4 regions of the Streptomyces sp. NPDC053431 genome follow, and region 3 is predicted to be linked to each of the others. Evidence: riboswitches for the same ligand, from Rfam matches in the RefSeq annotation. Region 3 holds a riboswitch; each other region holds the start of a gene.
What was found. A riboswitch is a leader RNA that binds a small molecule or an ion and turns the genes downstream of it on or off. The one in region 3 is predicted to bind cyclic di-AMP.

Region 1 (5,641 bases), on a different contig from region 3:
CAGCGCGATGACCTCGATCTACGACACGATCGGCACGGTCTCGTGCGAGGTGGAGACCATCTGCCTCGGTCAGGCCGTCGGGCCCGCGGCGGTGCTGCTCGCGGCCGGCTCCCCGGGCCGGCGGCTCGCGCTGCCCGGGGCCAGGATCGTCCTCCAGCAGCCCACGCTGGACGAGCCGTTGCGGGGTCAGCCCAGCGATCTCGACATCCACGCGCGGGAATTGCTGCGACAGCGCGCGCTGGTCGCCGGACTGCTCGCCGCGCACACCGGGCGGGACCGCGGCCGGGTCGACGCCGACATCGACCGGACCACCGTGCTCGACGCCACGGAGGCGCGCGCGTACGGCCTGGTCGACCACGTCGTGCAGAGCCGCCGCGGGTCCGCCGGCACCGCCGACGAGGGGTGAGCCGGCCATGGTCCCGGAGCTGCCGCCGCTCCCCGCGCTGACGCGCGCCGAGAGCGAGTTCGTGGACGCGTACCTCGAAGTCGTCGACCTGCTGGGAAGAATCAATCCATCCAGGTCCTCGCATACCTATGGGGCCCTGCGAGCCGCCCAGGCCCTGATAGGACGCGCGACGGCGCTCCGGGACGCCCTGACGCTCATGCATATGCGGGGCGAGAGCGAGGTCCACGTGGCCACATTGACGCGCGCGCTAAGGGTGTTGGACGGCGAGCGGCGCTCAGGGCGCGTCACCCTCCCCGGAGAGCAGGCGAGTTGACAACACCGCGTGTCGTGTCGAGGTCCACACGGGGCATGCGCGACGCAGAATCGCTCCCCCGTTCGGCGTAGTCGACGAATCGACATGGAGCTCAGGTAAGTTGCGCAACAGGTGTACACATCTAGCGGAATCGGGCATTCCATCGCTGGTGACGGGGTCGTCGGCCAAACCTCCGAAGATCGCGAAACCCGACTGTCCACTCGAATGGATCAGTCGTGAGGAGCCTCACATATGGCCGTTTCAGCTCGGATTTCGCCCTAGGTGTGGGTCAAGATCCCTGTCGACGACAAGCCCCCGCCACCCGAGGCGGGGCGGTCCGGGCGGACGCCGAGTCCTGCCGCCGTCCCGGACGTCTGGTCGACAGGAGTGGATCGGCAGGAGTGGAGGACCCGAGCAACACGGGACGTGCCCGCAAGGGTGACGGCCCTCGGGGTGAAGCCGCAGCCGCGGCCGGGCATCTTCGCCTGCCCGAACCCGACAGGTCATCCTTCACAGGCGGCTGACGAAGGGTTGCGCATGACTGCGCAGATTCATGTCCCGTCCCTGCTGTCCCGGGCCGGAGCCGTCTCGGCTCTCACCCTCGCCGCCGTGGGCGGCACGCTGCTCGCCCCAGGAGCGGCGCCGGAGGCCCAGGCCGCGACCTCGTACGCCGACACGGCCCTGAGCGTCGCCGCCTCGAAGAAGGGATCGCCTTACAAGTACGGCGCTACGGGCCCCACCAGGTTCGACTGCTCGGGCCTCACGCTCTACTCGTACAAGAAGGCGGGCAAGACGCTGCCCCGCACCGCGCAGCAGCAGTACAACAAGACCCGGCACATCGCGGCGTCCAGCCGCCAGAAGGGGGACCTCGTCTTCTTCCATTCCGGTGGAAGGGTGTACCACGTCGGAATCTACGCGGGTAACAACAAGATCTGGCACTCCCCGAAGACCGGTTCGTGGGTGAAGCTCGACAAGATCTGGTCGGCCAAGGTGCTCTACGGCCGCGTCCGCTGACCGCGGATCCCGCCGCGCCCGCCGCCCGGCGCCCACCGGGCCCGTTCCGCGGCCCCCGCCCCCACGACTCCCGTCCCCGGGGTCGGCGCGCGCGGGGGCGGGCGGTCCCGGGGGCGGCCCGCCCTGTCGGGGCGTCAGCGTCCCTATCGAGGCGTCAGCGTCGCCGCCGTCCAGGGGAGGCTGATCCGGACCGTCTTGCCGCCCTCGGCCGTCGGCGTCACCGCGAGGCGGCCGCCGGCCTCGGCGGTCAGCGAGCGGATGATGACCATGCCGCGCCCGTTGTCCTGCTGGACGGCCGCCGGGAGGCGCCGGGGCCACCGCGGGTGGCTGTCGGTCACGCCGATGTGCAGCCGCTCGTCGCGTTCCAGGCGCACGTCGACGGTGAAGGTGGGCGACCGGCCGAAGGTGTGCTGCACCGCGTTGGTCGCCAGCTCGGAGACGATCAGCCGGACCGTGTCCGCCGTGTCGCTCGCGCTCCCGAGCCCCCAGGAGGTGAGCACCTCGGCGACGTACCTCCGGGCGGCGGAGACCGAGGCCGGATCGCTCGGCAGCGTGACGGTTGCTTCCTGGTGGTCTGCCATGGCGACGCCGTCCCTTTCCCACCGGGCCCCGCCCGGATTGCGCTTCGCGTCAGAGTGCCACCGATCGGGCCGGCCTGGACGTCGATCGGCGAAGATATGCGGATATCTGTCGCCCGAAGCGGTGAACCGTGCGCGCGGCGGCCGGATGCGGACTCGGCGTGCCTGTAAGGCCCTTGAGCGGGCACACGAGCCGTATGACCCTCTCCGACAACACCGTCTCCCGGCACCCCGTCTCCAAGAGCACCGTCCTCGTCCTGGACAGCAGCGATCCCGAGCCCCTCGCCCGCTTCTACGCCGCCCTGCTGGGCGGCACCGCCGAACCGGCCGAGGGCGACCCCGACCTGCTCCTGATCTGCTCCCCCGGGGGCGTCGTCCTCGGCATCCACCGCGACCCCGGCCAGGCTCCGCCCAGCTGGCCACGGCCGGAGGACTCCCAGCAGGCCCACTTATGGATCCTGGTCGCCCCCGACGCCCTCGACGAGGCCGAACGCGAGGCCATCAGCCTGGGCGCGCGGCCGGTGGCGGCCGAGGTCGACGGCACCCGCCTCGACCGGCGCACCGCCGTGCGGCGCTGCACGGACCCGGCCGGCCACCCCTTCGTGCTCGCCGCGGCGCCCGGTGTTTCCGCGTGAGGCCACCGGGCAGCCGCATCCACGTCCCACCCATCGTCCGTACGCACACGGAGGACGAGCATGAGCCACCACGAGCGCCGGCGCACCCTTCCCGCGGACGCGCCGCCCCGCACCACACCGTCCGAGGCCGTCGGCGAGAGCGGTGACGCCGAGGCCCGCCAGGAGGCCGAGGAGGCGGTACGCGGCCGCCGCGGCGACACCGCGCCCGACGCGCACGGCATGGGCGCCAAGCGCCAGTCCCCCGGCCTGGGCCGCGAGGAACAGCGCCGCCCCCACGGGCGCAGGGGCGAGGCCGGGGACGGCGACGTCGAGGAAGGCGACTCCTAGTTAGACGCCAGGGCCCGGGTCCCGGCCGCGGGGCGGGGGCGGGTGGCCGCCGCCAGGACGAACGTGATGCTGATCAGCAGCGACCAGGCGCCGAACTTCTCCACGCCGACGGGCTGCCACCCGTGGAGCTGGTACGGGTAGCGCCAGGCGCCCACGTACGTGGCGAGGTTCTCCGCCAGCCACAGGAAGAAGCCGATCAGCACGAAGGACAGGGCCAGCGGCATCCGCAGGCGGGCACCGCGCACCGTGAACCGCACGGAGGTGCCCGCCGTGACGGCCAGCAGCAGCGCGGCGAGCGGCCAGCGGGCGTCCGGCAGCCAGTGGTGGGTGAAGAAGTTCACGTAGATCGCCGCGGCCACCACCGCCGTCGCCCGGGGCCGGTAGCGCACCAGCTCGAGGTCGAAGAGGTGCCACGCCCGGCAGACGTAGCTCCCGACGGCCGCGTAGAGGAACCCTCCGTACAGCGGGACGCCGGCGAACTTGAGCACGGCCGGTTCGGGGTAGCTCCACGAGCCGAGCGCCACCTTCACCAGCTCGAACGCCAGGCCGATGACATGGCAGACGGCGATGACGGCGACGTCCCGCCCCGACTCCCAGCCGCGCAGCCAGAAGAGCAGGGTGAGCAGCACGCCGTAGACGACGAGCAGGTCGTAGCGGGCCACCGGGAGCCCGGGCAGCAGCGTGGACGCCGCCACCCCCGACAGCAGCGCGATCGCGAAGGCGCAGGCCCGGGTCTGCCCCCAGGCGAAGGCGAGCAGGCGGCGGAAGGACGAGGTCAGCAGGTCGGTGAAGGGCGCGTTCAGGCTCAGCATGATGCGCTGTAGGACGAGCCTGACGACCGGCCCGGTTGCGGGCGGCGGGCACCGAGCCGCTGCCCGCGCCCGGCCGCCGGCGGGGGCTCAGGCCCTCGCGCCCTCCGGTGCCGTGCGGACGATGGTCGTGACCGCGCGCTCGATCTCCGCCTCCGTGAGGTCGGCGCGGGCCGTCAGGCGAAGCCGCGAGATGCCGTCCGGGACGGACGGGGGGCGGAAGCAGCCGACGGCCACACCGAGTTCCCGGCAGTCGGCGGCCCAGCGGAGGGCCTCGTTCGGGCCCGGGGCGCGGACCGAGACCACGGCGGCGTCGGGGCGCACGGCGGTCAGCCCGGCCTCGGTGAGGAGGCGGTGGAGCGTGGTCGCGACCGTGCGCGCCCGGTCCGCGAGGGCCGGTTCGGCCACGATCAGCCGCAGGCTCGCGAGAGCGGCGCCCGTGGCGGCGGGGGCGAGTCCGGTGTCGAAGATGAAGGTGCGGGCCGCGTTCACCAGGTGCTCGATCACCCGGGCCGGGCCGAGCACCGCACCGCCCTGGCTGCCCAGCGACTTGGAGAGGGTGAGGGTCGCGACGACGTCCGGGTCGCCCGCCAGCCCCGCCTCGTGGAGGGCGCCGCGTCCGCCGGCACCGAGCACCCCGAGACCGTGCGCGTCGTCGACGACCAGGCCCGCGCCGTGCGCCCGGCAGGCCTCCGCGAGCGCCGTGAGGGGCGCCTTGTCGCCGTCGACCGAGAAGACGGAGTCGCTGACCGCGATCGCCCGGCGGTCCGGGTGCGCGCCGAGCGTCTTGGCGACGGCCTCGGGGTCGGCGTGCGGGACCACCGCCGTCTCGGCCCGGGACAGCCGGCAGCCGTCGACGATCGAGGCGTGGTTGCCCGCGTCCGAGACGATCAGGCCGTCCCGGGCGGAGAGCGCGGTGAGCGCCGCGAGGTTCGCGGTGTAGCCGGAGGAGAAGACGAGCGCCGCCTCGAAGCCGCAGAACTCGGCGAGTTCGCGCTCCAGGCGGGCGTGAAGCCGGGTCGAGCCGGTGACGAGCCGCGAGCCGGTGGATCCCGCGCCCCAGCGTCGGGCCGCCTCGGCCGCAGCCTCGGTGATCTCCGGGCGGCGGGTGAGGCCGAGGTAGTCGTTGCTCGCGAGGTCGAGCAGTTCCGACTCGGCCGGCCGGGGCCGCAGTGTCCGTACGAGCCCCGCCTCCGCGCGCTGCCGTGCCGCGGCCTCGGTCCAGGCGAAGGCGGTTCGGCGGGGGTCCGAGCCCGCGCCCGGGTTCTGCGCGTCCTGCGGGTCCTCGGCGTACGGCGGCATGGCAGATCCTTTTGTAGGCAGCCCACAGACCCTAACCGGCCGGGCTCCAGGTCAGGGTGTGGCCATCCACACACTACGAACCGGTCTGTTTGTTCTTCTCTTCCTTGGCCCGGAGGTCTGCCGTAGGTAAGGATCAGCCCTTATGGACCTGCTGAACACCCTGGTGGAGAAGGGGCTGCGGCGCGAGCTGCCGACCCGTGAAGAAGCGCTCGCCGTCCTGGCGACATCCGACGACGACCTGCTCGATGTGGTGACCGCGGCCGGCAAGGTGCGCCGCC
Region 2 (5,641 bases), on a different contig from region 3:
AGAACCAGCGGGACGTCGTCAAGAACGAGCGCCGCCAGCGCTACGACAACGTGCCCTACGGCACCGCGTTCGAGCGCCTCACCGCCCTCGCGTACCCCGACGGCCACCCGTACCACCACACCCCCATCGGCTCGATGGCCGACCTGGACGCCGCCACCCTCGAAGACGCGCGGAACTTCTTCCGCACGTACTACGCGCCGAACAACGCCGTGCTGTCGGTCGTCGGCGACATCGACCCGGCGCAGACCCTCGCCTGGGTCGAGAAGTACTTCGGCTCCATCCCCGGCCACGACGGCAAGCCCGAGCCGCGCCCCGGCGACCTGCCCGAGGTCATCGGCGAGCAGCTCCGCGAGGTCGTCGAGGAGGAGGTCCCGGCCCGCGCGCTGATGGCCGCCTACCGCCTGCCGCACGACGGCACGCGCGCGTGCGACGCGGCCGACCTGGCGCTGACCATCCTCGGCGGCGGCGAGTCCTCCCGCCTCCACAACCGGCTGGTCCGCCGCGACCGCACCGCCGTGGCGGCCGGCTTCGGCCTGCTGCGGCTCGCCGGAGCGCCCTCGCTGGGCTGGCTGGACGTGAAGACCTCCGGCGGCGTCGAGGTCCCGCAGATCGAGACGGCCGTCGACGAGGAGCTGGCGCGGTTCGCCGCCGAGGGCCCGACGCCCGAGGAGATGGAGCGCGCCCAGGCCCAGCTGGAGCGCGAATGGCTGGACCGGCTCGGCACGGTCGCCGGCCGCGCCGACGAACTGTGCCGCTACGCGGTGCTGTTCGGCGACCCGCAGCTGGCCCTCACCGCCGTCAACCGGGTCCTCGACGTCACCGCCGAGGAGGTGCAGGAGGTCGCCAAGGCCCGGCTGCGCCCGGACAACCGCGCCGTCCTGGTCTACGAGCCGGTGAGCCCGGACAGCGCCGACGACAGCGACAGCGACGAGGAAGAGGGAGCGGACCAGTGACCGACGCTGCCGCGTCTTTGACGAGCATGACCTTCCACCCGCAGCCCCAGCCGGGCGCGGCCAAGCCCTGGGCCTTCCCCGCCCCCGAGCGCGGCGCTCTCGACAACGGCCTGACCGTGCTGCGCTGCCACCGCCCCGGCCAGCAGGTCGTCGCCGTCGAGATCTTCCTCGACGCCCCGCTCGACGCCGAGCCCGAGGGCCTGGACGGCGTCGCCACGATCATGGCCCGCGCCCTGTCCGAGGGCACCGACCAGCACTCGGCCGAGGAGTTCGCGGCCGAGCTGGAGCGCTGCGGAGCCACCCTCGACGCGCACGCCGACCACCCCGGCGTACGGGTCTCCCTCGAGGTCCCGGTCTCCCGGCTGCCCAAGGCGCTCGGCCTGCTCTCCGAGGCCCTGATCGCCCCGGCGTTCGCCGAGTCCGAGATCGAGCGCCTGGTGCGCAACCGGCTCGACGAGATCCCGCACGAGACGGCCAACCCGGCCCGCCGCGCGGCCAAGCAGCTCTCCAAGGAGCTGTTCCCGGCCACCGCGCGCATGTCCCGGCCGCGCCAGGGCACCGAGGAGACCGTCGAGGCCATCGACGCCGCCGCCGTCCGCGCCTTCTACGACGCGCACGTGCGGCCGGCCGCGGCCACCGCCGTGGTCGTCGGCGACCTCACCGGCGTCGACCTGGACAAGGTGCTCGACGACACCCTGGGCGCCTGGACCGGCGCCCCGGCCGCGCCGCGCCCGATGCCGCCGGTCACCGCCGACGACACCGGCCGGGTCGTCATCGTGGACCGCCCGGGCGCAGTGCAGACGCAGCTGCTCATCGGCCGCGTCGGCGCCGACCGCCACGACCGCGTGTGGCCGGCCCAGGTGCTCGGCACGTACTGCCTCGGCGGCACCCTCACCTCCCGGCTCGACCGCGTCCTGCGCGAGGAGAAGGGCTACACCTACGGCGTGCGCGCCTTCGGCCAGGTGCTGCGCTCCGACGGCGCGGGCCACGGCGCGTCGATGCTCGCCATCAGCGGTTCCGTCGACACCCCCAACACCGGTCCGGCACTTGACGACCTGTGGAAGGTGCTGCGCACCCTCGCCGCCGAGGGCCTGACGGACGCCGAGCGCGATGTCGCGGTGCAGAACCTGGTGGGCGTCGCCCCGCTCAAGTACGAGACGGCCGCCTCCGTCGCCGGCACGCTCGCCGACCAGGTCGAGCAGCACCTGCCCGACGACTTCCAGGCCCAGTTGTACGCGCGTCTGGCCGAGACGGGCACCGTGGAGGCGACCGCGGCCGTGGTCAACGCCTTCCCGGTGGACCGGCTCGTCACCGTCCTGGTCGGGGACGCGGCGCAGATCGAGGAGCCGGTGCGCGCCCTCGGCATCGGTGAAGTGCGCGTCGTCACCGGCTGATTGAGCCGCCGTCACGCACGGACGAGGACCCCGGCGACCTGGTTCGCCGGGGTCCTCCCCTTTGTCCGTATTGAGGGTGGCTGTGATCGAATGCCCTGTGGCATGTCTTACAAATCATGCGCTCTGTTTGGCGATTGACCGAAGATCCGCCTAGCGTCGATCCGGCTGTCCGGCCGACGCACGACGCCGCACCCGCGGCAACGGACAGTCATCGCCGAGTCCCCGCAAGGCGCGAGCCTGGGGAGCCGGGGACCCACACGTAGTCCCCTGGGGTGAATCGGACGCCTTCGCGCGACGCGGAGGGGCCCGTAGGAGACCTTCCTGCTCCGAACCCGTCAGCTAACCCGGTAGGCGAGAGGGAAGGAAAGGATCAGCCACTACATGGCGTTCACCCGTGCCACCGGGAAGCATCGTGGTCCGAGCCGAATGGCGCGCCGTGGCGCGGGCTTCGCCGGCGTGGCGACCCTCGCCACCACCGGCGTCATCGGCACCCTCGCCTCCCCGGCGCTCGCCGCCGACACGGAGCAGCCCTCCGTCGAGGACACCGGTCTCACCCAGGTGATCACCGAGGAGTCCCTCGCCGAGCGGGTCGACGTCCAGGCCGCCGCGCAGGAGAAGGAGGCCTACGAGGCCGCCGCCCGCGCCAGGGCCGCCGCCGAGGCCAAGCGCAAGGCCGAGGCCCGAGCCAAGGAGATCCGCGCCGCCAAGGAGCGCGCCGCCCGCGAGGCCGAGCGCAAGCGCCTGGCGTCCTTCCAGCTCCCCGTGGCCGGCTCGTACGTGAGCACCGGCTACAAGACCGGCGGCTCGCTCTGGTCCTCCGGCAGCCACACCGGCATCGACTTCCACGCCGCCTACGGCACCAAGGTCGTCTCCGTCGGCTCCGGCACCGTCGTCGAGGCCGGCTGGGGCGGCGCGTACGGCAACAACATCGTGATCCGGATGAACGACGGCACGTACACGCAGTACGGCCACCTCTCCGCGATCCAGGTGCACGTCGGCCAGAAGGTCACCCCTGGAGAGCAGATCGGCGTCTCCGGCTCCTCGGGCAACTCCACCGGCCCCCACCTCCACTTCGAGGCGCGCACCGGAGCCGAGTACGGCACGGACATCAACCCGATCGCCTACCTCCGCTCCCGCGGCGTGAACGTCTGACGGTCGAATCCCGTACGAAAGCCCCGGCTCGAAACGAGTCGGGGCTTTTTTGCGTCCCTTTCCATCGGGCGGCATCGGAAATTCCGGCGTCCTGCAATAGAGTCGCCGGACAGACGCCGCGAGACGGTGTTTCGCGCGGACAAAAGCGGAGGTCGGACATGCGCGTTCCCGCGCACTCGGTATGCACGGCGATCCGGGACGACATCGTCTCCGGGGTGTACGCGCGGGGCGCCAGACTGACGGAGGAACAGCTGGCCCGGCGCTACGGCGTCTCCCGCGTCCCGGTCCGCGAGGCCCTGCGCACCCTGGAGTCCGAGGGCTTCGTGGTGAGCCGCCGGCACGCGGGCGCCCATGTCGCCGAGCCCACCGAGCAGGAGGCGGCCGATCTGCTCGAGATGCGCTCCCTGCTGGAGCCGCTGGGCGCCGCCCGGGCCGCGCAGCGGCGCACCGAGGCCCACCTGAAGGTCCTGCGCGGCCTGGTCAGGCTGGGTCAGGAGCGGGCCAGGCGGGGCCGCGGCGAGGACCTGGCCTCGCTGGGCGGCTGGTTCCACGAGACCCTGGCGCAGGCCTCCGGCAGCCCGCCGCTCACGGCGCTGCTCACCCAGCTGCGGCACAAGATCGCCTGGATGTACGCGGTCGAGCCGTCGGAGCGGCCCGTCGAGGCCTGGGCCGAGCACGGGGCCATCGTGGACGCGGTCGCGCGCGGCGACGCCGAGCGGGCCCGGGCGCTGACCGCCCTTCATGCCGAGCACGCCTGGCCGCTGCACCGCCTGAAACAGGCGGAGCGGCCTCGTGTGAGGGTTTCGCAACATGTCGTCAACACGGCCGGCCCTCGGAATTAACACGCGCGCCGTATACAAAGAGGCGAAGAATTCCGTGCGGCGTGAGTGCCGTAATCGGATGACGCGGAGTCGGCGGAGTGTGCGGCGGGGTAAGCGTGCACCGATACGCGCTGCCCGAATTACTCCTCGCGGCGAAAGAGGCCGTGGCATTTCGCGACGAAAGAAGCCGTGGCCACTTCGAGGCGAAAGAAGCCGTGACGCCTCGCGACGAAAGAAGCCGTGGCCACCGGAATGCGGGTGGGCACGGCTTCTTCGTGATCCGTCGTCGGGGAGGACACGGGTCAGACGGTCTCGGGAAGCTCCTCGAGACCCTCGGCGACCAGCTTCGCGAGGCGGTCGAGCGCGGCCTCGGCGCCGTCGGCGTCCGAGGCGAGCACGATCTCCTCGCCGCCCTGGGCACCCAGTCCGAGCACCGCGAGCATGGACGCGGCGTTGACCGGGTTGCCTTCGGCCTTGGCGATCGTCACGGGGACGCCGGCGGCCGTGGCGGCACGGACGAAGATGGAGGCGGGACGGGCGTGCAGGCCCTCGGCCCAGCCGACGTTGACGCGGCGCTCAGCCATGGTGGTTGCCCTTCAACTTTCAGCGGTTGTCTAGACCAGTCTCTCACGGGTGGCGACGTGCTCCTGCCGCCCCTCGACCCGGGTGGGGGCGGGCCCTTCGGTCCTTACCTTGCACGGCGGCCAGGCGCCGCGCGACCGGTGCCACTGTCGTACCCCGGCCGTAGGCTTGCCCCATGCAGAGCGCGTCGGAGCAGTCGGGACGGTCGGAGCACGCGTATCCCGACCACTGGGAAGCGGACGTGGTCCTCAGGGACGGCGGCACCGCGCGCATCAGGCCCATCACCGTCGACGACGCCGACCGGCTGGTCAGCTTCTACGAGCAGGTCTCGGACGAGTCGAAGTACTACCGCTTCTTCGCGCCCTACCCGCGCCTCTCCGCCAAGGACGTGCACCGCTTCACCCACCACGACTTCGTGGACCGGGTGGGACTCGCGGCGACCGTGGGCGGCGAGTTCATCGCCACCGTGCGGTACGACCGCATCAACGAGCTGGGACGCCCCGCCACGTTCCCCGCGGACGAGGCCGAGGTCGCCTTCCTGGTCCAGGACGCCCACCAGGGGCGCGGGGTCGCCTCCGCCCTCCTCGAACACATCGCGGCCGTCGCCCGGGAGCGGGGGATCCGCCGGTTCGCCGCAGAGGTGCTGCCCGCCAACACGAAGATGATCAAGGTCTTCACGGACGCCGGCTACACGCAGAAGCGCAGCTTCGAGGACGGGTCCGTCCGGCTCCACCTCGAT
Region 3 (5,641 bases):
GCTCCAGCAGTCGCTCACGAACGTGCCCGACGCGGCCTCCATCACCCCCTTGCAGCCCACTCCCGACGGTGACGTGCTGATCGGCACCGCCTACTCGGTCGCCTCCCCGCAGGACGAGAAGACCACCCAGCTCACCAACCACCTCGTCGACGACGTGCTGCCGCAGGCGGTGTCCGGCACGGACGCGAAGACCTACGTCACCGGGACCACGGCCGCCCAGGTCGACTTCCTGGACATCGTCTCCAGCCGGCTGCCGCTGATCATCGCGGTCGTCGTGGCGCTCGCCTTCCTGGTCATCCTGATCGTCTTCCGAGGGCTCCTCGTGGCCCTCAAGGCCGCCGTCCTCAACGTGCTGTCCATCGCCGCCTCCTACGGCGTCGTCGTGGCCGTCTTCCAGTGGGGCTGGGGCGGCCCCGCCCTCGGCGTCTCCGGCAAGGTGCCCATCGAGAGCTACGTGCCGATGATGATGTTCGCCATCGTCTTCGGCCTCAGCATGGACTACGAGATCTTCCTGCTGTCCCGGGTCCGCGAGGCGTGGCTGCGCACCGGCGACGCCGAGGCGAGTGTGGCCCACGCCCTGGAGATCACCGCGAGGGTCATCACCTGTGCCGCGCTGATCATGGTGAGCGTCTTCGCGGCCTTCATCGTGTCCGACAACATCGTCATCAAGATGCTCGGCCTGGGACTCGCGGTGAGCGTGCTCATCGACGCGACCGTCGTCCGGCTCCTGCTCGTGCCCGCCGTGATGACCCTGCTGGGCCGGCACGCCTGGTGGACCCCCCACTGGCTCGACCGCATCCTCCCGCACCTCGACACCGAGGGGGAGGCGGCCCTGGAGCAGGACGAGGAGCGGGGCCGCGAGCCGGCCCACTGAGCACCGCGCGTGCACATTCGGACAAAGAGGTAGATGTCACTCTATTAAGCTCCAATGCCGGAATGCTGAAGGAATTCCGGCATTGGAGCTATTTCTGTGCCGTAAGGGCATGAGGGTGGGGCTGAGTGAGATGGGTCACGGCTATTCCGGGCCGGGGAATGCTGGCGCGACGTCAGATGCGAGCCGGTGAAGAGGCGTTGGCGCGGCGCGGATGAATGAGAGGAATGATCCTTTATATTTCCTCGAATGATCCATTTGCTTTGATTAATTTCCGTCTTGTTCTCGCCGGATGAATTCGCTTACGGTCACCCGGCAACCGGACGGAAACGCCGAATCCTGCCGCCGACCGGGAACCGCACACACGACCACTTCCGGCAGGAGCGGGGGACCCAGGTTTGCCGCCGGTCCCGGACTCCGGGGACGGCTCGGGGTGAAGCCGTGCCTCCAGCGCGGCCGGGCATCTCCTGCCCGAACCCGACAGCTCACCTCGCAGGCGGAGGAGAGGACCCCGCCATGCGTGGAAACGGCAAGCACCGTCGCACCAAGAAGTCTCCGCTCACCCGCGGCATCGCCGCCGCCGGTCTCACCGGCAGCGCCGCGCTGGCCCTGCCCCTGGCCGGCGCGACGACCGCGGGCGCGGTCACGCCGCAGGCGGCGCACACCGTCGCAGTCGAAAAGGCGACGGTTCGCGTGGCGCAGGTGGCGCAAGCCACGCAGCTGGCGAAGGCGCCCGCCACGGTCCGTTATTCCGTGGTCGCCGGCGACTCCCTTTCGAAGATCGCCCGCAAGTATTCGGTGAAGGGCGGCTGGAAGAAGGTCTACCAGGACAACCGGCGCGCCGTCGGCGCCGACCCGGGTCTCATCCGCCCCGGCCTGCGGCTGACCGTCGACGCCCGGGGCGCGGCGCTCTCGGGGGCGAAGCCCCCGACCGCCCGTACCGGGACGGCGGCGAGCACCAAGACGGGCGCGAGCGCGGGCACCGTGGTCCAGGCCGCGGCCCCGGCGAAGGCGACCTCGTACCCCGACAACCTCGACGGCTGGATCCGCGAGGCCCTGGACATCATGGCCAAGCAGGGCATCCCCGGCAGCTACGACGGCATCTACCGCAACATCATGCGCGAGTCGTCGGGCAACCCGCTGGCCATCAACAACTGGGACTCCAACGCTTTGGCCGGCACCCCCTCCAAGGGCCTGCTCCAGGTGATCGACCCGACCTTCCAGGCCTACCACGTCCCGGGCACGGCCAACGACCCGTACGACCCGGTCGCCAACATCACGGCGGCCTGCAACTACGCGGCCGACCGCTACGGCTCCATCGACAACGTCTTCGGCGCCTACTGACCCCGGCGCACCCGCTGACAGCACACGGTGCTCCCGTACCCCGGCCGACCGGGGTACGGGAGCACCGTCGTACGTGCGGGTCCCGGTCGAGGGCCTCGGACCCGGTGGGGCTGACGGCGGCGGGGTGGCGATCCGCGGGGGCCGGGAGCCGTCGGTTCAGTCCGCGACGCGGACCGCGCGGGCCGGGCGGATGGCGGCGGCCCGGCGGGCCGGGCCCACGGTGGCCAGGAGGGATGCGGCGAAGGTGGCCGCGGCCAGGGCGCAGATGCTGGTCCACTCCAGCGGGAACCCGCCCTCGAGGCCTTCGAAGGCGGCGCTGTTGCGGTACATGAGCCAGGTCGTGAGGACGCCGAGGAGGGAACCGAGCACGATCCCCTCCGAGGCGACGAAGGCGCTCTCCCAGAGGAAGGACCGCTGCACGGTGCGCGCCCGGAAGCCGAGGGCCCGCAGGATGCCGATGGTGCGGCGGCGTTCGCGTACGGCCCGGACCATGACGACGCCGAGGCCGGTGATGCCCACGCCGAGGCCCAGGGCGAGGAAGCCCTGCATGAGGCGGAAGAAGGCGGTGCTGGAGTCGAACTGGTGGCGGATCTCGGATGCGATCGGGGTGGCCACCAGGCTGGACCGGAGCTGCTCGCCCTGCACCTGGGCGGCCAGGTCGTCCGCGGAGGTGCCGGGGCGGGTGCTGACGAGGGCGGAGGCGTTCTGCGCCTGGTCGCCGTAGAGCTCGCGGATGCTCCGCTCTCCCATGACGACGGGGTAGGTCGTCGAACTGGCGCCGGTACCGGGGTAGAAGACCATGCCGTTGTCGAGCACCCCGGCGATGACCTTCTGCTCGCTGCGGCCGGTCCGCGGGTCGGTGACGGTGAGGGTGTCGCCCGGGTCGTAGTAGTCGCCGGCCGGGCCGCCGGTGCTGCCGAAGAAGCCGTCCAGGACGACGTACCGAGGGTCGGTGGCGAGCGCGTGCCAGACCGCCGCGTCGTCCGCGAGCCCGGGCAGCCGCTCCCGGAAGGTGATGCCGGTGATCGCGCCGTCCGGCACCCCCACGGCCGCGACGTCCAGCGGCTGGGTGCTGCGGTGCCCGGGGTCGGTGGCCCGGCCGGCGGCGTTGAGCAGCGGTGTGACGGCGGAGATCCGGGCGGCCGACGGGCCGTTGCGCAGCTCGGCGACGAGCCGGTCGCCCGCGACCTGGGGGTTGTAGTCGAGCCGCAGCGAGTACCCGGCCGTGGCGTCGGTGACGACTCCGTCGACGCCGGCGCGCAGGATCCCGGAGATCTCCGTCAGCAGGACGAGGACGAACACGATCAGCGTGTACATCACGAGCGTGGCGCCCGTACGGAAACGTTTCGCCAGGGGGTAGGCGACCGCGAGGCGCGCCGCCAGCCCCGACTCCGAGGGCCGCTCGAGCAGACGCCGCACGGGGCGGAGCAGGGCCTTCTGGTTGTCGCTGACGAGCACGACCGCGGAGAACGCGGCGAGGGCTCCCTGGATGACGTACACGGACATGGAGGGCGTGTCGAAGATCCGGGGGCGCAGGACCGGTGCCAGAAGGGTCCACGCGAGCACCGCGCCCGCCACGAGCGTGGTGGCGGCGTGCCGGGGCATCACGCGCATCAGGGCAGGGGTGGCGAACGCGAGCGCGAGCGCCGGCATGAGGTAGGTGGCGTCGGCCTGGCTGCGAGCGATCGCCGGCACGGCCGCGAGCGCGAACAGGATCGACAGGACGCTGCACACGACGAGCAGCCTGCGGCGCGGGCGCCGGCCGGGCGTCGACGGCAGGTCGCGGATGGCGGCGATGATGTTGAACCTGCTGATGCGCACACTGGTGGCCAGGATCGCGGCGAACGCGATGAGCAGGCCCATGGCCACCCCGTTGAGGATGCTGGTCGGCGTGACGGCGAACGCGATCCGGATGCTGCTGCCGCCGACCGACCAGCCGCTGAAGATCTCCGCGGCCACCACGGCGACGCCCCAGCCCACGGCGACCCCGATGGCCACCCCTGGCAGGGCCGACAGCAGCGCGTACACCGCCCCTTCGAGGGTGAAGGAGCCGACCAGGCGTGAACGCTTCATGCCGATGGCCCGCACCATGCCCATCTGGGTCTTCCGCTCCTCGCCGAGCATGACGAAGATGTTCACCAGCAGCAGGGCGCCCGCGATGATGCTGAAGCTGCCGATCATCAGGAACAGCGCGCCGAGCGAGTCCCCGGCCTGCCGGGCGTCCCGCAGCACCGTGTGCTTCGGGGTGTCGACCGCCGCCTGGCCGGCGAGCGGGCCCAGCGCCTCGCGGATGTCCTCGGTCACGCGCGGGGTCAGGGTCTCGCCCCGCTCCACGCCGCCACGGTTGGACACGAACGTGACCGACCGGGGCTCCGTCCCGGCGGCGCGCGCCGCGGCGTCCAGGGTTCCCGGCGCCAGGAACGCGTCGCGGTTCAGCCTGCCGCCCAGGCCCACGCCGGCCAGGCCCTGCTCCGGCACCACGCGTTCCACGCGGTAGGTCTGCGGAGTGCCGAACAGGTAGAGCGTGACGGGGTCACCGGCTCCCGCCCGCAGGGACTGCGCCAGCGCCGCGTTGATCACGACCTCGCCGGGCTCGGGGTTCGGCCCGGCGAGACCGGAGCTCCCGTTCGGTGCGCCGAACCGGGCGGCGTCGTCGAAGTCCATCTGCCAGGCCAGGACGCGTGGTTCGGCGACGGTGCGGCCGCCGGGGCGCGAGACGGCCGACGCCTGGGTGGCCTGAGCACTCAGCACGCCGTCGACGTCGGGGTCGCCCGTCAGGGAGGCCAGCCGTTCGGTGACGGTACGTCCGGCCGGGCCGGGCGGGGCGACGACGCGCTCGTCCACCGGGCCCAGGGTGCGGTAAGCCTCCTGCCGCACCGAGAAGTTCAGGGTGTCGCCGACGACCAGGGCCCCGATGATGATGGCCGTTCCGAGCACGGATCCGCCGATGACGAGCGCGGCCTCGGTGCGCCGCCGGGCGAGCTGCCGGAAGGCCAGCCGACGCGAGACCGGCTGCCGGACGGCGACGAACAGGAGCACCGCGAGAGCGAGCGCCAGCGCGATGAGCAGCGGGGCCAGGAGGTTCGGATACATCATCGGCCCCGGGAGACGCCGGTGACCCGGCCGGGGTCAGGGACGCGCCGGCGCAGGTCCTCCACCAACCGCCCGTCACGCATCCGGATGAGCCGGGGAACGCGTGCGCCGATGGCGGCGTCATGGGTGACCAGGACGATCGTCTGGCCCTCGTCGCGGTTGAGCGCGCACAGCAGGTCCATGACCTGGTCGGCCATAGCGCTGTCGAGGTTTCCGGTCGGTTCGTCCGCCCACACGACGGCGGGCCGGCCCGCCAGGGCCCGGGCGATGGTCACCCGCTGCTGTTCACCGCCGGACAGTTCACTGGGCCGGTGGTCGACGCGGGGCGCGAGG
Region 4 (5,641 bases), on a different contig from region 3:
TCAACCACCAGCTGCCGCGGATGCTGCACACCATCGGCTTCGACAAGGTGTACGAGCGGGCCGAGGGCGCCCACTTCTGGGACGCCGACGGCGCCGACCACCTCGACATGCTCGCCGGCTTCGGCGTCATGGGCCTCGGCCGGCACCACCCCGTCGTGCGCAAGGCGCTGCACGACGTCCTCGACGCGCAGCTCGCCGACCTCACCCGCTTCGACTGCCAGCCGCTGCCCGGTCTGCTCGCCGAGCAGCTGCTCGCCCACAGCCCCCACCTCGACCGGGTCTTCTTCGGCAACAGCGGCACCGAGGCCGTCGAGACCGCGCTCAAGTTCGCCCGGTACGCCACCGGACGTCCGAGGATCGTCTACTGCGCGCACGCCTTCCACGGGCTCACCACCGGCTCCCTCTCGGTCAACGGCGAGCAGTGCTTCCGGGAGGGCTTCGCGCCGCTCCTGCCCGACACGGCGATCGAGCTCGGCGACCTCGACGCCCTGGAGCGGGAACTGCGCAAGGGGGACGTGGCCGGCTTCGTCGTCGAACCCATTCAGGGCAAGGGGGTCCACGAGGCCCCGCCGGGCTTCCTGCGCGCCGCCCAGGAGCTGCTCCACCGGCACGGCGCCCTGCTGATCGCCGACGAGGTGCAGACGGGCCTCGGACGGACCGGCGACTTCTACGCGTACCAGCACGAGGACGGCGTCGAGCCGGACCTGGTCTGCGTCGCCAAGGCGCTCTCCGGCGGCTATGTGCCGGTGGGGGCGACCCTCGGCAAGGACTGGATCTTCAAGAAGGTCTACTCGTCGATGGACCGGGTGCTCGTCCACTCGGCCAGCTTCGGGTCGAACGCGCAGGCCATGGCGGCCGGGCTCGCGGTGCTCTCGGTGATGGAGGCCGAGGACACGGTCGCGCACGTGCGCCGGATCGGCGGCCTGCTCGCCGGGCGCCTGCGCGAGCTCGTACCGCGCTACGAGCTGCTGAAGGAGATCCGCGGCCGGGGGCTGATGATCGGCATCGAGTTCGGCCGGCCGACCTCGCTCGGCCTGCGCAGCCGCTGGACGATGCTCCAGGCGGCGCGCAAGGGGCTCTTCGCCCAGATGGTCGTGGTGCCGCTGCTCCAGCGCCACCGCATCCTCACCCAGGTGTCGGGGGACCATCTGGAGGTGATCAAGCTGATCCCGCCGCTGATCATCGACGAGGCGGACGTGGACCGCTTCGTGACCGCCTTCACGGCGGTCATGGACGACGCCCACGGAGGCGGCGGACTGATGTGGGACTTCGGAAAGACGCTGGTCAAGCAGGCCGTCGCACAGCGCTGAGGGCCGGCTGTCCGAATCCGCCCCCATGGTTTTGCCTCTGAGGCAAGAAACTTGCCTCAGAGGCATGACCCTGGCGGAATGGACGCATGGACCACGTCCCCGGGGACCCCGCCCCGGAACCCGCCGCCCCGGACGTCCTGCCGGACGTCGCCCCGCAGCTGCGGGCCCTGCGCCGCCGCAGGGGGCTCACCCTGGAGGCCGCCGCGCAGCGGGCCGGTCTCTCCCCGGCCCACCTCTCCCGGCTGGAGACCGGGAACCGGCAGCCCTCGCTGCCGATGCTGCTCGCCCTCGCCCGTATCTACGGTACGACGGTGTCCGAGCTGCTCGGCGAGCTGCCGCCCGAGCGTGACCCCGTGGTGCGGGCCGGCCGCTCCGAGCCGGTCGAGGCCGACGGCTGGATCTACCGCCAGGCCGGCGGCGCCGGGCGCGCGATGCAGTGCCTCCGCGTCCACGTGCCGTACGCGACCCGCGCGGACATCGTGCGGGTCCACCCCGGCGAGGAGTGGATCCACGTCATCGAGGGCCGGGTGCGGCTCGCGCTCGGCGAGGCCGTGCACGTCCTCGATCCCGGCGACAGCGCGCACTTCGACTCGCTCACCCCGCACCGGATCGGCGCCGCCACCCGCGCCGGGGCCGAGCTGCTCTTCGTCCACACCCTGATGCAGAGCCCCGTCGCCGAGCTGTGCCTCGGTGACGGGACCCCGCACCGGCGCTGACCATCCGAAAGGAACTGCTATGTCCGAGAAGTCCGTACCGGTGACCGGCGAGGAGCGCGGTGCCGGCAAGTTCCCCAAGGGCTTGGCGCTCCGCCTCTTCGCCTACCTGGTCGCGGGGCACCTCTTCGCCGGCTTCCTCTACCTGCTCTTCATGCTCGGCGGGCAGAACCAGTAGCCGGAACCGCCGGGACCGCCGGGACCGGGCTCCCGGGGTCCGCCGTGCCTAGATGTCCGTGAGCAGCCGCTCACGGAGCCGCTCCCGGCTCTCCGGGGAGAGCCCGAGGCCCTGGACGAGGTAGGCGTCCACCGAGCCCCAGGTCGCGTCGATCGTCTCGAAGGCGGCCCGCAGATACTCCACCCGCGCGTCGAAGAGCGGGCTCAGCAGCTCCATCACCTCGGGCGCCATGCCGTCCGGGGCGGTGGAGCTGCGCTGCACCTTGTAGCGGCGGTGCGGGGCGTTCGACTTCAGGTAGTCGGCCTCGATGGCCTCCCGCTCGACGCCGACGGCCAGCAGGGAGACCGCGATGGACAGGCCGGCCCGGTCCTTGCCGGCGGCGCAGTGCATGAGGGCGGGGACGCTGTCCTCGGCCATCGCGTGCAGGACGCGGCTGTGCTCCGCGGTGCGCTCGACCATCATCTTCCGGTAGGAACCGGACATTCGGGCCGCGGCCTTGCCGTCGCCCAGCAGATCGCGCAGCAGCGGCAGGCCGCCCTGGCGCACCATCTCCCAGAACTCCTTGCCGTCGGCCGGGTCGCTCAACGGTATGTTCACGTTCCGCACGCCCGGTAGCGGCACGTCGTCCCCCTCGAAGCGCCGGTCGGCGTCGTTGCGGAAGTCGAAGACGGTGTGCAGGCCCAGGGTGCCCAGGAAGGCGGCGTCCTCGGCGGTGGCGTGGGCCAGATGGCCGCTGCGGAACAGGCGTCCGGGGCGCACGGACCGGCCGTCCACGGTCGGCAGCCCGCCAAGGTCGCGGAAGTTGCGTACGCCGGTGAGCTCGGGCTCGGTCGTCGCTTGCGTCACGGTTGCTCCTGGTCTCGAGATCGGTTCCCGGGGCAATCATCCAGGTGAGGGGCCCCCCACGCACCCCCTCGGGAGGGAATGGGACATCTGTCCGAATTGAGGGTTTCGAGGTAACGCGCCCTGATTCCTTGGCAGATGGGAAGCGGGGCGTGAGCAGCGTCATACACGTGACGGACCGTGCCTGATCGTCTTTTTCAAATTCCCTTCTGGAAAGGCGGATCGAGGGACCGTCATCCACGGAGGGTGACCGGAATTCCCGCCGGATTTCCCGGAATGTGCGAGGGCGGGAAAACAGTGGCTTGTTCCCGTCGACCCCCCTCGTCTAGCGTCGCGCTCACTCCGGACGGACCGCCGAATCCTGCCGCCGCCCGGTTTCCGCACCCACCCGTACACGGCAGGAGCGGGGGACCCAGGTACTTTGCCGATCCCTCGAAGAAGGACGGCTCGGGGTGAAGCCACGCGTCGCGTGGCCGGACATCTCCAGTCCGAACCCGACAGCTCACCTCGCAGGCGACGGAGAGGAATTCGCCATGCCCGCGAAGGGTAAGCACCGCCGTCCCAAGGCCAACCCGATCACCCGCGGGTTCGTCGCCGCCGGCGCCGGAGGCGCCGTCGTCGCCCTCCCGCTCATCGGCGCGACCGGCGCGCACGCCGCCGAGCAGGCCGCCCCGTCCGCCGCCGCGCAGCAGGCCGTCGCCGTCGTGGCGCCCGCCGCCACCCCTGCCAAGGCCCCGTCCGCCCCGAAGACGTACACCGTCGTCCGCGGCGACTACCTGTCCAAGATCGCCACCGAGCACCACCTGGCCGGCGGCTGGCAGAAGCTCTACCGCGACAACCGCCAGGTCATCGGCGGCAACCCGTCGCTGATCCTGCCGGGCATGAAGCTCACCCTCGGCGGCAAGCACGCCGCCAAGGCCGGTCACGAGCACAAGGCCGCCGCCCCGAAGCGCGCGCACCAGAGCTCCGGCGACCAGCAGCGTGCCTCGCGTAGCAGCGAGCGCTCCCCGGACGCGGGCGCCACCGCCGCGACCACCGCCGCCCCGGCCGCCACCTCGTCCGGTGCGACCTCGTCCTCCGGCTGGGTCGCCCCGGTCAGCGGCGGCATCTCCACCCCGTACCGCGCCGCGGGCGCCATGTGGTCCTCCGGCTACCACACCGGCGTCGACTTCATCGCCTCCACCGGCACCACCGTCCACGCGGTCGGCCCCGGCACCGTCTACTCCGCCGGCGACGGCGGCGCCTACGGCAACCAGGTCGTCATCCAGCACGCCGACGGCACCTTCTCGCAGTACGCGCACCTGTCCTCGATATCCGTCTCCGCCGGCCAGACCGTCACCGGCGGCCAGGAGATCGGCCTCTCCGGCGCGACCGGCAACGTCACCGGCCCGCACCTGCACTTCGAGATGCGCACCGGGCCGGAGTACGGCTCCGACATCGACCCGCTGGCCGCCCTGCGTTCGCACGGCGTGAGCATCTGACGTCACGTCAGCGCCCGTCAGGCGCCCGGAGGTCCGGCATCCCTGTGCCGGGCCTCCGGCGTATTCCGGCTTGGGAGAATCTTTATCGGTGGCATATGTCACCCGGCGTCAACCCCTCCTTACGGTCGCGTAGGTCACACCGGGAGAGGAAAGATGTGCTCCCGTGGCAGACGATTCGAGATCAACAGACAAGAACGCATTCGGGTCGTACGCGGCGATCGGTGACAGCTTCACCGAGGGCGTCGGAGATCCCGGGCCCGACGGGGCGTACGTCGGCTGGGCGGACCGGTTCGCGGTCCTGCTCGCCGACCAGCTGCCGGAGCTCGACGGCTTCCGGTACGCCAATCTCGCCGTACGGGGGCGCCTACTGGACCAGATCGTCGCGGAACAGGTCCCGCGCGCGAAGGAACTCGCCCCGGATCTGGTGACGTTCTGCGCCGGCGGCAACGACATCATCCGCCCCGGCACCGACCCCGACGACGTGGCCGAGCGCTTCGAGCGCGCCGTGGCCGACCTCACCTCCGCCGTCGGCACCGTCATGGTGACCACCGGCTTCGACACCCGCGACGTGATCCTGCTCAAGCACCTGCGCGGCAAGATCGCCACCTACAACGGGCACGTCCGGGCCATCGCCGACCGGTACGGCTGCCCGGTGCTCGACCTGTGGTCGCTGAGGTCCGTCCAGGACCGGCGCGCCTGGGACGAGGACCGGCTCCACCTCTCGCCCGAGGGCCACACCCGGGTCGCGCTGCGCGCCGCCCAGGTCCTCGGCCTGCCCGTACCGGCCGACCCGGAGCAGCCGTGGCCGCCGCAGCCGCCGCGCGGCACCCTGGAGGTCCGCAAGGACGACATCCACTGGGCCAAGGAGTACCTGGTCCCGTGGATCGGGCGCCGGCTGCGCGGCGAGAGCTCCGGCGACCACGTCGAGGCCAAGCGCCCCGACCTCATGCCGCTCTAGCCGGCACCTCGACGGACCACCACGGCCCCGGGCGCACGCGCTCCCGGGGCCGTGGAGCGGTACACCCGAGGCCGCACCGGGCCCGTTGGGCACGGCCCGTCCCGGAGGCGCTCCGGAACCCTCCGACGGGTACGGCGATGCCCGCCGCGCCCCGAGCC

Region 1: linked by a shared signal. The riboswitch ahead of ACIGXE_RS14110 (C40 family peptidase) and the one ahead of ACIGXE_RS06730 (transglycosylase SLT domain-containing protein) in region 3 are both predicted to bind cyclic di-AMP.
Region 2: linked by a shared signal. The riboswitch ahead of ACIGXE_RS23275 (M23 family metallopeptidase) and the one ahead of ACIGXE_RS06730 (transglycosylase SLT domain-containing protein) in region 3 are both predicted to bind cyclic di-AMP.
Region 4: linked by a shared signal. The riboswitch ahead of ACIGXE_RS31330 (peptidoglycan DD-metalloendopeptidase family protein) and the one ahead of ACIGXE_RS06730 (transglycosylase SLT domain-containing protein) in region 3 are both predicted to bind cyclic di-AMP.

What each region holds. Positions count from the first base shown of each region.
Region 1 is NZ_JBITXX010000004.1:316,746-322,386, forward strand. Features, by position in the region: gene ACIGXE_RS14100 (ATP-dependent Clp protease proteolytic subunit) at 1-406, shown strand, start outside; gene ACIGXE_RS14105 (hypothetical protein) at 414-719, shown strand; cyclic di-AMP (ydaO/yuaA leader) riboswitch at 1,035-1,232, shown strand; gene ACIGXE_RS14110 (C40 family peptidase) at 1,236-1,712, shown strand; gene ACIGXE_RS14115 (ATP-binding protein) at 1,856-2,293, opposite strand; gene ACIGXE_RS14120 (VOC family protein) at 2,488-2,925, shown strand; gene ACIGXE_RS14125 (hypothetical protein) at 2,986-3,252, shown strand; gene ACIGXE_RS14130 (DUF817 domain-containing protein) at 3,249-4,064, opposite strand; gene ACIGXE_RS14135 (8-amino-7-oxononanoate synthase) at 4,152-5,363, opposite strand; gene bioB (biotin synthase BioB) at 5,506-5,641, shown strand, end outside.
Region 2 is NZ_JBITXX010000010.1:115,101-120,741, forward strand. Features, by position in the region: gene ACIGXE_RS23265 (M16 family metallopeptidase) at 1-953, shown strand, start outside; gene ACIGXE_RS23270 (M16 family metallopeptidase) at 980-2,347, shown strand; cyclic di-AMP (ydaO/yuaA leader) riboswitch at 2,550-2,716, shown strand; gene ACIGXE_RS23275 (M23 family metallopeptidase) at 2,729-3,499, shown strand; gene ACIGXE_RS23280 (GntR family transcriptional regulator) at 3,658-4,341, shown strand; gene ACIGXE_RS23285 (HPr family phosphocarrier protein) at 4,623-4,904, opposite strand; gene ACIGXE_RS23290 (GNAT family N-acetyltransferase) at 5,078-5,641, shown strand, end outside.
Region 3 is NZ_JBITXX010000002.1:174,201-179,841, forward strand. Features, by position in the region: gene ACIGXE_RS06725 (MMPL family transporter) at 1-874, shown strand, start outside; cyclic di-AMP (ydaO/yuaA leader) riboswitch at 1,227-1,383, shown strand; gene ACIGXE_RS06730 (transglycosylase SLT domain-containing protein) at 1,388-2,215, shown strand; gene ACIGXE_RS06735 (ABC transporter permease) at 2,372-5,311, opposite strand; gene ACIGXE_RS06740 (ABC transporter ATP-binding protein) at 5,308-5,641, opposite strand, start outside.
Region 4 is NZ_JBITXX010000018.1:101,672-107,312, reverse strand. Features, by position in the region: gene ACIGXE_RS31350 (aspartate aminotransferase family protein) at 1-1,310, shown strand, start outside; gene ACIGXE_RS31345 (helix-turn-helix domain-containing protein) at 1,397-2,026, shown strand; gene ACIGXE_RS31340 (DUF6126 family protein) at 2,046-2,201, shown strand; gene ACIGXE_RS31335 (tyrosine-protein phosphatase) at 2,250-3,047, opposite strand; cyclic di-AMP (ydaO/yuaA leader) riboswitch at 3,387-3,573, shown strand; gene ACIGXE_RS31330 (peptidoglycan DD-metalloendopeptidase family protein) at 3,578-4,525, shown strand; gene ACIGXE_RS31325 (SGNH/GDSL hydrolase family protein) at 4,689-5,483, shown strand.